4 regions of the Rhizobium sp. CB3060 genome follow, and region 1 is predicted to be linked to each of the others. Evidence: predicted binding sites of a transcription regulator. Region 1 holds the regulator's gene; each other region holds the start of a gene.

Region 1 (3,136 bases):
CGGCTTATTATCTCATTTCCGGCTTCGGGGTATCCGCGGAGCGTGCCTTCATCATGATGGCTATCATGCTGATCGCCGTGCTCTTCGACCGACCATCCATTAGCCTGCGCAACGTGGCGCTATCGGCGATAGTCATTCTCATACTGTCGCCTTCGCAGGCGCTCGGACCAAGTTTTCAGATGTCTTACGCCGCGACCCTGGCGTTGGTGTCCGGCTATTCGCTCTGGGCGAGGAGGCCGCATCGGGAGAGCGTTCTCTCCCGGTTCCGGGTCATGCGTCCGCTGCTCTTCGTTTCCCGTTTCTTCGGAAGCATATTGTCGACCTCTTTTATAGGCGGCGCATCGACGGCAATCTTCTCGATAGAACATTTTCACCGGTTGGCGACATATGGCCTCGTTGCCAATCTGGCGGCTATGCCGGTCGTCTCCTTTGTCGTCATGCCGTTTGGCATGGCGGCGACGCTACTGATGCCATTTGGCGTTGATGCCCCTTTCTGGCAGATAACCGGCTGGGGACTTGATGTCGTCATCGTCATTGCCAAAACGGTTGCCGCCTGGGGCGGTAATATTCCCTTCGGCCGGCTGCCGGTCTGGCTGTTCCCGACGGTCATAGCCGGCTTCTTGCTGATGACCTTGCTGAGAACATGGCTGCGACATGCAGGTGCGCTCTTGATCACCGGTTCGGTCGCAGTCGTGGCGCTCGGCCCCGGTGTCCTGAAGCCTGATCTCATGATCTCCGAGGACGGCACGCTGGTCGCCTTGTTGCGCAACGGTGCGTTGACGACAAACCGCGAAAAACCGCCGGATTTCATCTTCGAGCAATGGCAAAGAGCATTGGCGATCACCGAGCAGCAACCGCCAACGATGCTTCCGCCGGATAGTCAGCTCCCCAAAATCAGCAAATCAGACAAGCATCGTCGCCTGAATTCCGAAGAACAGAGCGCCGTTCGAAAGGCGATGGATGCGGCATTAGACGCGGCCGGGCCGGGCGGTTTCGCCTGCCAAAAAGGTGCATGGTGCGTGGCAATGCTGGATAATGGCGACATGCTTGTCACCATTGAAGATGCCGCCTATCTCGCTCCGGCCTGCGACACGGCCAATATCGTCATCACCTCCGTACGGCTGCGTCTTGATCGCTGCCGCTCTGGCGCCACGCTCTTCACAGGTGCAACATTGCGCCGCACAGGGTCCATCGAAATGAGCCTTAGCACCGATAAACCGATAATGACGGCAGCGTTTGAAAACCTTTCGCGGCCATGGAGCCTGCATCGCTCCTACGACTGGCGAACAGACACTTTTGGCGCGCCGCTCAAGCCGGCGTCACCGGTCAGTGATAGCGGCGAATGAGACCGACGAGCTTGCCTTGTACCTTCACTCGATCCGGCCCAAAGATGCGGGTTTCGTAAGCAGGGTTTGCCGCTTCAAGCGCGATCGAGGCTCCCTTGCGGCGGAAGCGCTTCAATGTCGCCTCTTCATCATCGACGAGAGCGACGACGATGTCGCCGGGATTGGCGGTCGTGGCGTTGCGGATGATGACGGTATCGCCGTCAAAGATGCCGGCATCGATCATGGAGTCGCCCTTGACCTCCAGCGCATAATGCTCGCCGGAGCCGAGCATGTCGGCGGGAACGGTGATGTCGTGAGTATTGTTCTGGATGGCCGAGATCGGAACGCCGGCGGCAATGCGGCCCATGACGGGTACCGAAACCGAACTGTTGTTGTCCTCACTCACCGGCTTGGTGGGTGCGGGCGGCGGCACAAGTTGCGGCTTGCCAAGGCTACCCTCGATGACGCTTGGCGAAAAGCCGCGGCGAGGCTGCAGGCTCGGGCTATAGGCCTCCGGTAGCTTGATGACCTCCAGCGCCCGGGCCCGGTTCGGCAGGCGACGGATGAAGCCGCGTTCTTCCAAAGCCGTGATGAGACGGTGAATACCGGATTTGGACGCAAGGTCCAGCGCATCTTTCATCTCGTCGAAAGATGGCGGAACACCGGACTCCTTCATTCGTTCGTGAATGAAGAGAAGCAGTTCCTGCTGCTTGCGCGTCAACATCGTTTTGAACCTCGGGACTGAGAAGGTGTCGTGAAACAAATCCAGAACGGACACTATATGTTCCATATGTGTTCCGCAAGCCCTTAAATTTCGGTGAACATTTTGTAGGTGCATCAAATAAATGGGAACATAACAGGTCCCGGGCAGATGACTTTTTTCCCGGCACCTTCAAACTAAATAGCAGAAATATATGCGGAATCGGGCGAAGCAAAATTTCGGACGATCCCAAAACGGATTATCTCCAAGGCGGCGAAAAGCCATGTTCTTCGTTCTATAAGCTCTTTGGAGGACGACACTCTCCGAACCATGGAGAGCAAGCTATGGATCTGACTGGGAATCCGGATTTCTGAGGGGCCGGGATTGGTGCCATCCGTAGTAATATTCGATGGGATATCAATAGGTTGAACTTTTCCTCGAACTCCCGTGCCGGTGCTCGAGCAAGGTACGGTCGTTGGCGATCTGCCTTAGCATGCTGCGCCCGGCCAGAATCATCTCGACGAGAAAGGCCACAAAGGCGCCCATGAGTGCGAAGACGGCAAGGCCAAAGAGCCAGAGCAGCAATTGCTCGCGAAATTGCTGTCGAATTGCACCGCCCATGAGGCCGAGCGTCGCAAGGCATGTGAACACGCCCGATGCCGTGCCGAGCAGAACTGCGATCTCCAGCGCCAATGTTCGCCGTCGCAGATAATAGAGCTGCAGCAACCGCGTTTCATCCGGGTCCTCAGAGGTCACCCGTTCGAAAAGGCTGTTGACCCGGTCGGAGACGCGGGCGAGCCTGGCCGAGAAGACATTGAGGCACCCGGCGGTGCCCGCCAGCAGAAAGACCGGTGTCAGCGCTATTTGAATAACGTGCGCGGCAATAGACGTCAGATGGTCATTCAGCACATTGGATCTCCTTTCTGTCCAACGTCATCCGGTATCGGCTCCAGGGTTGTCGCCTTGCCAAAGAGGGCGCGGAGATGAGGCTGGTGACTGATCTCGCGCGAACGTTCAGGTCGGCGGCGCTGCCGATTGCGTCATTTGCTCAGCGATCTTCTTTCTCTGCAGTGTCATGGCTGCGATCGCGGCATCGGATTTTTCCTCGCCA
Region 2 (3,136 bases), 1.1 Mb from region 1:
GACATCATCGACAAGTCGATCAACGAGACCCTGGCGCGAAGCCTCTATACCAACGCCACCGCCTTCCTGGCGCTGGTGCCGATGGCGATCTGGGGCGGCAGCGCCGTCTCCAGCTTCGCAATCCCGATGGTGTTCGGCATACTCGTCGCTGGCGCCTCGTCGGTCTTCATCGCCGCTCCGATCCTGCTGTTCCTCGGCGATTGGCGCCGCCGCCATGCCAAGGCGGTCGCCAACGACGCCGAGTCGGACGACAAGTCCGGCAAGGACAACAAGCAGATTCCTGCTGCCGAATAAACGGCGGATAGACATGAATGAGGACATGCCCGGCTTCCGGGCATGTCCTTCCGCCTCAAGATCCGAAGGCGGGCATGTGCAGCGCCAGTCCTGGCCGCGGCGCCACTATTCTCTCCAAAACACCATTTTCCTGCTCGGTAATCAGCGCATATTTGCCATCGAGGGTGAAAGCGATGTTGCCCGGCCGCGTGCCATTGGTGCGGATACGGCCGGCGATCTTTCCCGCGGGATCAACCATGCAAATCTCGCCTTGCCCATAAATCGTGCAATAGAGCGTGCCGTTGCGATCAAAGGCCATGCCTGCCGGTCCACATAGCGCCTTCACAGCAGGCGCCGGCATCACCTGCGCAAATAGTTCCTGCCGCCCGCCGACGATCTGGCGATAGATTTTCCCGGTCAATGTCTCGCTGTAATAGAGCAATCCGTCCGGCCCGAAGGCTATGCCGTTGGCATAGAGCAGACCGGTCGCCAGCACGCGCTGCACCCGGCCTTCCGCCGGATCGATCTGATAGACACGGCCGTTATAGGGCGCCTGGAAAAAATCGGGATTGATATCAGCGCCGTCGAGCAGATCGGAGATACGGACGCCGGAATCGGTCATGTAGAGCAGGCCGTCAGGGCCAAAGGCCAGATCGTTCGGGTAGAGAAACGCGCCGTCATTGCCGCCTTCTATCACCTGCAAGGTGCGGCCTTCCGGAGACAGCCGGACAAGGGAGTTTTCCGGGCCGCCCGCCACCCAGAAACAATTGTCGCCATCGACGGCGAGCCCGGTCGGCCGGCCGCCGGTACGGCAGATTTCACGGCGGATGCCGCCCACAATCATCGTCAGGCAACGACGACTGTCGTCAGTCTCCACAAGCGCGATGCGACCATCGGTCAGGGCAACAGGCCCCTCCGGCAGACGCAATCCGGTGGCCATCGTCTCGTTCATATTCGGGAACCCTACCCAGCGCACCGAAACCCCAAAAATCGTGTGTCACAGATGGTAAATAAGTACCCCAAAAGCTTTTTCGAGCCGGGTATTCGTTAAATCTGAACCAAATTCATGACGGGAGGGTCACATCTTTGTGCAGATCCGCCCGATCTTGACAGTTTTAGCCAATTCAGAACATTCATCGAACATTCGGATATTATTGCGAACATGATTCGTCGCCGATTCCATGTTCGTGCGCCCGCCGTCCGAAGCCTTCAGGAGAGCCCATGACCGCCGCCTATCTGGAAAAGCTGAACCCGGAGCAGCGGCAGGCGGTGGAGCACGGCACGACGGTCGAAGGCAGCCATATTGCCGGGCCGCTGCTGGTGATCGCAGGCGCGGGCTCCGGCAAGACGAATACGCTGGCCCACCGCGTCGCGCATCTCATCGTCAAAGGCGCCGATCCCCGCCGCATCCTGCTGATGACCTTCTCCCGCCGTGCGGCGGCCGAAATGGGCCGCCGCGTCGAACGCATCTGCCGGGAAGTGCTTGGCGCCAATGCCGGCATCATGGCCGATGCACTTGCCTGGACCGGCACGTTTCATGGCATCGGCGCGCGGCTCCTGCGCGATTACGCCGAACAGATCGGCCTCGACCCGGCCTTCACGATCCACGACCGCGAAGACAGCGCCGATCTGATGAACCTCATTCGCCACGAACTCGGCTTCTCCAAGCTGGAAAACCGCTTTCCGACCAAGGCGACCTGCCTCGCGATCTATTCCCGCGCCGTCAATTCGGAAGCGCCGCTCGAAGAGGTGCTGCGCGATTTCTTCCCCTGGTGCGCCGCCTGGGACAAGCAGTTGCGCGACCTTTTCGCGGCCTATGTCGACGCCAAGCAGGCGCAAAACGTGCTCGATTACGACGATCTGCTGCTCTACTGGGCGCATATGCTGCACGAACCGCTGATCGCCGAGGATATTGGCGGCCGCTTCGACCATGTGCTGGTCGACGAATATCAGGATACCAACCGGCTGCAGTCATCGATCCTGCTGGCGCTGAAACCTGACGGCCACGGGCTGACCGTTGTCGGCGACGATGCGCAGTCGATCTATTCCTTTCGCGCCGCGACCGTGCGCAACATTCTCGACTTTCCGACCTCTTTTACGCCCGCCGCCAATATCGTCACGCTCGACCGCAACTACCGCTCGACGCAACCCATTCTCGCCGCCGCCAATGCGGTGATCGATCTTGCCTCCGAGCGTTTCACCAAGAACCTGCGCACCGAACGCCAGAGCGCTGAGCGTCCGCGGCTGGTCACGGTGCGCGACGAAAGCGATCAGGCGCGTTATATCGCCGATCAGGTGCTGGAAAATCGGGAGAGCGGCGCCAAGCTCAAGCAGCAGGCCGTGCTCTTCCGTACCTCAAGCCATAGCGGACCGCTGGAAGTCGAGCTCACCCGCCGCAACATTCCCTTCGTCAAATTCGGCGGGCTGAAGTTTCTCGACAGCGCCCATGTGAAGGACATGCTCGCTACCCTTCGCTTTGCCCAGAACCCGCGCGACCGTGTCGCCGGCTTCCGGCTGATGCAGCTTTTGCCGGGCGTCGGCCCTTCGACTGCCCAGCGCGTGCTCGATCATATCGGCGAACAGGCCAGTCCAATGGCGGCCCTGGCCGATTTTCCGGCGCCGCCGCGCTCGGGAGAGGACTGGACGGCTTTCGTTGCAACCATGCAGGAGTTGAAGGCCGGCAAGGCGGGATGGCCGGCGGAAATCGGCCTCGTACGGCAATGGTACGAACCGCATCTGGAGCGGGCGCACGAGGACGCAGCGACGCGCCAGGCGGACCTGATCCAGCTCGAACAGATCGCCAGCGGCTATGGCTCGCGCGAGCGCTTCCTCACCGAACTGACGCTCGATCCGCCCGATGCCA
Region 3 (3,136 bases), 1.9 Mb from region 1:
ATTCGCGCCGAAAGCGTGTCGATCTCACCGTCCGTCCGATCGGCGCGATGCACCTGCTCGGCAAGGAAGTCCTCTTTTACCGTGCCATAGCGCACAAGGTCGGAAAAGAGGGTGGCGATAAGATCGGCATGCTGGGCGGGCGTAATCCGCCGATAATCCGGAAGCGCGCAGGCTTCCCATAATTTTTCGACCCGCGCCGGATTATTGGCGAGATCGGAAATCTCCAGATCGCGCGACAGATATTCCAGCGCCTGCTGATCGACCGCCGGCAGTGCCCGCGTCAAGCCCTGTACGCGCGGTGCGCTCTCGAGGCTCGCGCGCAGCGAAGCGATCGAGGAGAAATCGAATTCCTTGGTGCGCCATTGTAGCACTTTAACCGTATCGAACTCGTGACCCTCAATGCGCCGTACCAATTCGTCGTCGAAGGGATCCACCTGGCCCGTTACGCCAAAAGTGCCGTCCTTCAGATGACGACCGGCGCGGCCGGCGACCTGGCCGAGTTCGCCCGGATTGAGATTGCGGAACTGATAGCCGTCAAACTTGCGATCCTGGGCAAAGGCGACGTGATCGACATCCAGATTGAGCCCCATGCCGATCGCATCGGTCGCCACGAGATATTCGACATCGCCGGCCTGATAGAGCGCGACCTGTGCGTTGCGGGTACGCGGGCTGAGCGCGCCGAGGACAACGGCGGCACCGCCGCGCTGGCGACGGATGAGTTCGGCGATGGCATAGACTTCGTCGGCGGAGAAGGCGACGATCGCTGTGCGCTGCGGCAGGCGGGTGATCTTCTTCTGTCCGGCATAGAAGAGATGCGACAGCCGCGGCCGCTCAACGACGGTGATCCCCGGCAGGAGCTGCTCAAGGATCGGCCGCATCGTGCCGGCGCCGAGCAGCAGGGTCTCGTCCCGCCCGCGCAAATGCAGGATACGGTCGGTGAAGATATGGCCGCGCTCCAGATCGCCGGCGAGCTGCACTTCATCGATCGCGACGAAAGAGGCCCGCGTCTCACGCGGCATCGCTTCGACGGTGCAGACGGAATAGCGCGCATTGGGCGGCGAGATCTTTTCTTCGCCGGTGACCAGCGCGACATACTGAGCCCCGACCTTCTCGACGACACGCGTATAGACCTCGCGCGCCAAGAGCCGCAGCGGCAGGCCGATGACGCCATTGCCGTGCGCCACCATGCGCTCGATGGCATAATGAGTCTTGCCGGTATTGGTGGGTCCGAGCACCGCGGTCACGCCGCGTCCGCTCAGGATCATTGGCTGCGAAGTCTGAGTCATAGGTCCATGCATGGGCGAGAAACCACTGTCTTCCGATCAGCAAGGTCCCCAGGGAAGAGAAGAAGAGATGACGACCATATGTGACAAAGGCAAGACCTGAATGAAAAAACAACGGCTAGAATATGCGATTTTATCTTTGGCCGTCTCAACCGAAAGCTACATTCTCTCTGCATCCAAAACGAGTCCGGGTGAGTCGAGAACAGCTTGAGAACGAATCGGCGACGAATCGCTGACTCCGCCCTGTTCCCTTTGTGTTCACCACTATATATGGATTTCGATTTACAAACCGCCACCAGATAGTGAATCGCATTGGGACTCCTTTTTCACGTGAATCAGGAGCCATCACGCGAATCCGGCGAACCAGCCTTCCCGTTTGGAAACATGGTTAACCATCTGTAAATTCCGCAATTTTCCGAGATAAATATCGAGAACGGCTCTGAGTTAAGATTCGGGCCAAAGCCGGAACGAATCGGCGACGAATCGCTGACTTTCCACAATTCCGCATTTGTTCTCCACAACATCTAGTGCCTTCTCCGGCGAAATGCCCAGGACTCTGCAGGGTTGAAGCGCCAAATCACGTCGAATCGTGGATTGCAATTAACTTTTGAGCGAAACGTAATATGAAAAGTCCATAATCTCTCGCATTGATTGCAATCGTTAACTTTCCGACCAAAGCCGGAACGAATCGGCGACGAATCGCTGATTATGTCGTGTACTGTATTTGTTCACGGCTAGATATAGCGTTCGGAGGGGAAGCTCATCCAAAGGGAGGATGATGTGACGATATGGGTAGCGAAAAAATTCGCCGGCATTAACCATTTCGACCGAGGAATTACCACTTTCCGGCGATAAGGCCTAAACCTTCCTCGCCGAAAGGGGTAGGTTCTCCGAGGCCACAATCCCTGCCGCCGTTAACCAAAGCCCAAATACAGAACGAATCGCTGACGAATCACGGACAAGCTCGCTTTCCCGTTTCGTTCACCGCAACATATTGTATTTTAAATTGTTTTTAACCATATCCCGCGGTCGTCGGCGGGTATTTTCTTGCGCAGCTCGCAGCCGGGCATTAACCTTTGCCCGGGGCATGCCGGCTCATCTTCATGTCTTGTTATTTCTGAGCCGGAACAATTTCTCGTGAAATAAGTTTCTATCGACAGCGGCATTGGTGCGCCCTCATTCTCGAGGAGTGGATAAGGACGCATCGGCACTTGTATCTAGGCGCATCTTATCCGCTTGCGTGAGGTCGCTCTGGCGGGATGCTCTAGGCGCTGGACGCGGAGGAATACGCTATGCTTGGTACAATATTGCTCGTGATTTTGATTCTGCTGCTGATCGGAGCGCTCCCGAACTGGGGTTACAGCCGAGGTTGGGGATATGGTCCATCAGGTGGTCTCGGACTAGTTCTCGTCATCGTTCTTATTCTGCTATTGATGGGCCGGATCTGATCCGGCTGAGTTTGTTGAAAATCTCACACTAGGGAGCAATACCATGAAGAAAATCATTGTCGCGATCGCTCTTGTCGGCGCACTCGCCTCATGCACAGCAACCGAGAAGGGCACAGCCATAGGCGCCGGCACCGGCGCGATCATAGGCGGTGTCGCCAGCAATAGCTGGGGTGGCGCCGCAATCGGTGCCGTCGCCGGTGGCGCCGTTGGCTACCTCATCGGCCGGTCCCACGAGCACCAGGGCTATTGCATCTACCGCGACCGCTATGGCCGCCGCTATGAGGCTCGCTGCCGGTAAGCCGGTATAGACAAAGATCGATTTCTTCCGGCCGATCGTCAGCGCTTCGTTGACGATCGGTCATGAAAGCCAAATCTTTCGCGCCGAAAATTTGGGCCGACATTTCT
Region 4 (3,136 bases), 270 kb from region 1:
TTGCTGAAGCAACCTCCTTCGAATAGGAGATCGGCAGCAGGGGTGAAATGGGCTTGGTCATGGTTGTGTCCGATTGGCTGAGTTGGGAAATGCGAAAATCGCGCGCTTCATGACAAAATAGCGGCTTCGGGAACAAGAGCCAGTATTGCCTTCAGAAGGTCGGGCGAAAGATCCTCCGCCGTGGCGAATGGTGATTGCACGGTAATCGCGGCGGCCGCTGCCCCATAGCGCACCGCCTCGCCGAGATCGTGACCGGCAAGCAGGGCGGCCAGAACACCGGCGGCGAGCGAATCGCCGGCACCGGTGACATCGGCAACCTCATCGATAACGGGCGGCTGCAGGCTGACGGCGGCATCGCCGGAAAAAGCGATCAGTTCGCGTTTGCCACGTGTAATGACACCACCCCTGAGGCCGAGTGCCCGCAATCCGGCGATCCAATGGCGCGGATCGTCCGGACGGCTCTCCGTCAGCGCCGCAGCTTCGGCCTCGTTCAGAAAAAGATGGTCGATGCCGGCAAGGCAGGGCTTCAGGCGCACCACTTTGGCCGGCGAAATCGCGATCGCGGCCAATGGCTTGCCGCAATCGGCTGCGCGCATTGCGATGGCGGCCAGCGTTTCGGCGGGTAGATTGGCGTCGCAAAGGATCAGGTCAGTGGCTTCGAAGGCATCGCGGATGGCGCGGATCGTCAGCCGGCGCGGCACGAACAGCTTATAGAGCTCCATGTCGGCGAGGGCGATCACCAGATTGCCGTCGCGTTCGAGGATTGCCGTATAGCTCGGCGTCTTGCGATCGAGAAAAACGAAGGGCTTGTCGTCGACGCCGGCATTGAGCGCCGCTTCCGCCACCATCTCGCCGGCCGCATCGCCGCCACGCGGCGAGATCAGCCGCACATCAAAGCCGAGACGGGCCAGATTGCGTGCCGCGTTGAAGCCGCCACCGCCCGGTTCCTCGAACCATGCGCCCGGGTTGCTGGCCCCCGGCGCCGTCTCGCCGAAGATGCGGCCGCGCCGGTCGATATGGGCACCACCCAAAACGAGAATCTTCTTCGCCATATCGATCTCCTCAGCGCTTCCAAAGGCGAATCGAGCCGGCTGATATCTCACGCAAAATGCCCGGCAAGGACACGTAAGTGCTTGCTATGAAAGAAGAAAACAAATGTAGAACGAAATTCATTTTACCTTTTTCTTTCAATTGCTTGTTGTGCTCTTGCGACATGAGAACAAATAGAGTACACAATTCTCATCAGCGGCGACATTGCTTGAGCGGCTTCAATAACCTAAAGGTGGATCGGATGTCTCAGAATTCTTTGCGGCTTGTAGAGGACAAATCGGTGGATAAAAGCAAGGCACTTGAAGCGGCACTCTCTCAAATTGAGCGGTCGTTCGGCAAGGGCTCGATCATGAAGCTCGGCTCGAACGAGAACGTGGTCGAAATCGAAACAGTTTCCACCGGCTCCCTGAGCCTCGATATCGCTCTCGGCATTGGCGGCTTGCCGAAGGGGCGCATCATCGAGATCTACGGGCCGGAAAGCTCCGGCAAGACGACGCTGGCGCTGCAGACCATCGCCGAATCCCAGAAAAAGGGCGGCATCTGCGCCTTCGTCGACGCCGAACACGCGCTCGATCCGGTCTATGCCCGCAAGCTCGGCGTCGACCTGCAGAACCTCCTGATTTCGCAGCCGGACACCGGCGAACAGGCGCTTGAAATTACCGATACACTGGTGCGTTCCGGCGCCATCGACGTTCTCGTCGTCGACTCCGTTGCCGCGCTGACGCCGCGTGCCGAAATCGAAGGCGAGATGGGCGACAGCCTGCCGGGCATGCAGGCCCGCCTGATGAGCCAGGCGCTGCGCAAGCTTACCGCTTCGATCTCGAAGTCCAACTGCATGGTCATCTTCATCAACCAGATCCGCATGAAGATCGGCGTCATGTTCGGCTCGCCGGAAACGACGACCGGCGGCAATGCGCTGAAGTTCTATGCCTCCGTCCGTCTCGATATTCGCCGTATCGGTTCCGTCAAGGAGCGCGAAGAGGTGGTCGGCAACCAGACCCGCGTCAAGGTCGTCAAGAACAAGATGGCACCGCCCTTCAAGCAGGTGGAATTCGACATCATGTATGGCGAGGGCGTTTCCAAGACTGGTGAGCTGATCGACCTCGGTGTCAAGGCTGGCATCGTCGAGAAGTCCGGCGCCTGGTTCTCCTATAACAGCCAGCGTCTGGGGCAGGGCCGCGAAAACGCAAAGCTCTTCCTGCGCGACAATCCGGATCTTGCTCGCGAGATCGAGCTGTCGCTGCGCCAGAATGCAGGTCTTATTGCCGATCGCTTCCTGCAGAATGGCGGACCAGACGCTGATGACAGCGACGCCGCGGACGCGTAATTTCCGCGACCAAGCTCAGGACTAACCAAGACTAAAATTCAAAACCGGCCGTATTGTCCAAGGGATGTACGGCCGGTTTTGCTTGTGCGGCTGGACAGGGCCGGGAGCGGACGATAAAAGCCACTGGATTTGTTAAATATTGCCAACGCGTGATCCCCAAAAGTGCGAAGCGGTTTTTGGACAAGACCATGCTAGGTGAAGGAACATGAGCGAGATGGGACATCTCGCTCGAGGCAAGGACTGAAGGGCCCAATATGAGCGGTGTGAACGAAATCCGGTCGACCTTTCTCGACTATTTTAAGAAGAACGGCCACGAGATCGTGCCGTCGAGCCCGCTTGTTCCACGCAACGATCCGACGCTGATGTTCACCAATGCCGGCATGGTGCAGTTCAAGAACGTCTTCACCGGCCTGGAGCAGCGCCCCTACAAGACTGCATCGACGGCACAGAAATGCGTGCGCGCCGGCGGCAAGCATAATGACCTCGACAATGTCGGCTATACCGCCCGTCACCATACCTTCTTTGAGATGCTCGGCAATTTCTCGTTCGGCGACTATTTCAAGGAGCGCGCCATCGAGCTTGCCTGGAACCTGATCACCAAGGAATTCGGCCTCGACGCCAAGCGCCTGCTGGTGACGGTCTATCATACCGACGATGTCGCCTATGATCTCTGGAAGAAGATCGCCGGTCTTTCGGACGACAAGATCATCCGCATCGCCACCAGCGACAATTTCTGGGCAATGGGCGATACCGGTCCTT

The links. Region 1 encodes LexA, which represses DNA repair genes until DNA is damaged. Its sites were predicted from a motif close to TGTTCNNNNTGTGTTCNG; they were not measured.
Region 2: N2601_RS00965 (ATP-dependent helicase) is a predicted target of LexA. The motif match lies at 1,399-1,416, and genes of this name have one in related genera.
Region 3: N2601_RS16580 (helicase-related protein) is a predicted target of LexA. The motif match lies at 1,528-1,545, and genes of this name have one in related genera.
Region 4: recA (recombinase RecA) is a predicted target of LexA. The motif match lies at 1,216-1,233, and genes of this name have one in related genera.

Annotation. Positions count from the first base shown of each region.
Region 1 covers NZ_CP104158.1:1,284,280-1,287,415, forward strand. The annotation lists gene N2601_RS06365 (ComEC/Rec2 family competence protein) at 1-1,346, shown strand, start outside; gene lexA (transcriptional repressor LexA) at 1,327-2,049, opposite strand; gene N2601_RS06375 (DUF2721 domain-containing protein) at 2,443-2,934, opposite strand; gene N2601_RS06380 (mechanosensitive ion channel family protein) at 3,040-3,136, opposite strand, start outside.
Region 2 covers NZ_CP104158.1:196,469-199,604, reverse strand. The annotation lists gene secD (protein translocase subunit SecD) at 1-294, shown strand, start outside; gene N2601_RS00970 (SMP-30/gluconolactonase/LRE family protein) at 350-1,225, opposite strand; gene N2601_RS00965 (ATP-dependent helicase) at 1,495-3,136, shown strand, end outside.
Region 3 covers NZ_CP104158.1:3,435,862-3,438,997, forward strand. The annotation lists gene N2601_RS16580 (helicase-related protein) at 1-1,286, opposite strand, end outside; gene N2601_RS16585 (DUF3309 family protein) at 2,576-2,731, shown strand; gene N2601_RS16590 (YMGG-like glycine zipper-containing protein) at 2,775-3,029, shown strand.
Region 4 covers NZ_CP104158.1:1,556,340-1,559,475, reverse strand. The annotation lists gene N2601_RS07685 (pseudouridine-5'-phosphate glycosidase) at 1-61, opposite strand, end outside; gene N2601_RS07680 (carbohydrate kinase family protein) at 108-1,052, opposite strand; gene recA (recombinase RecA) at 1,292-2,377, shown strand; gene alaS (alanine--tRNA ligase) at 2,632-3,136, shown strand, end outside.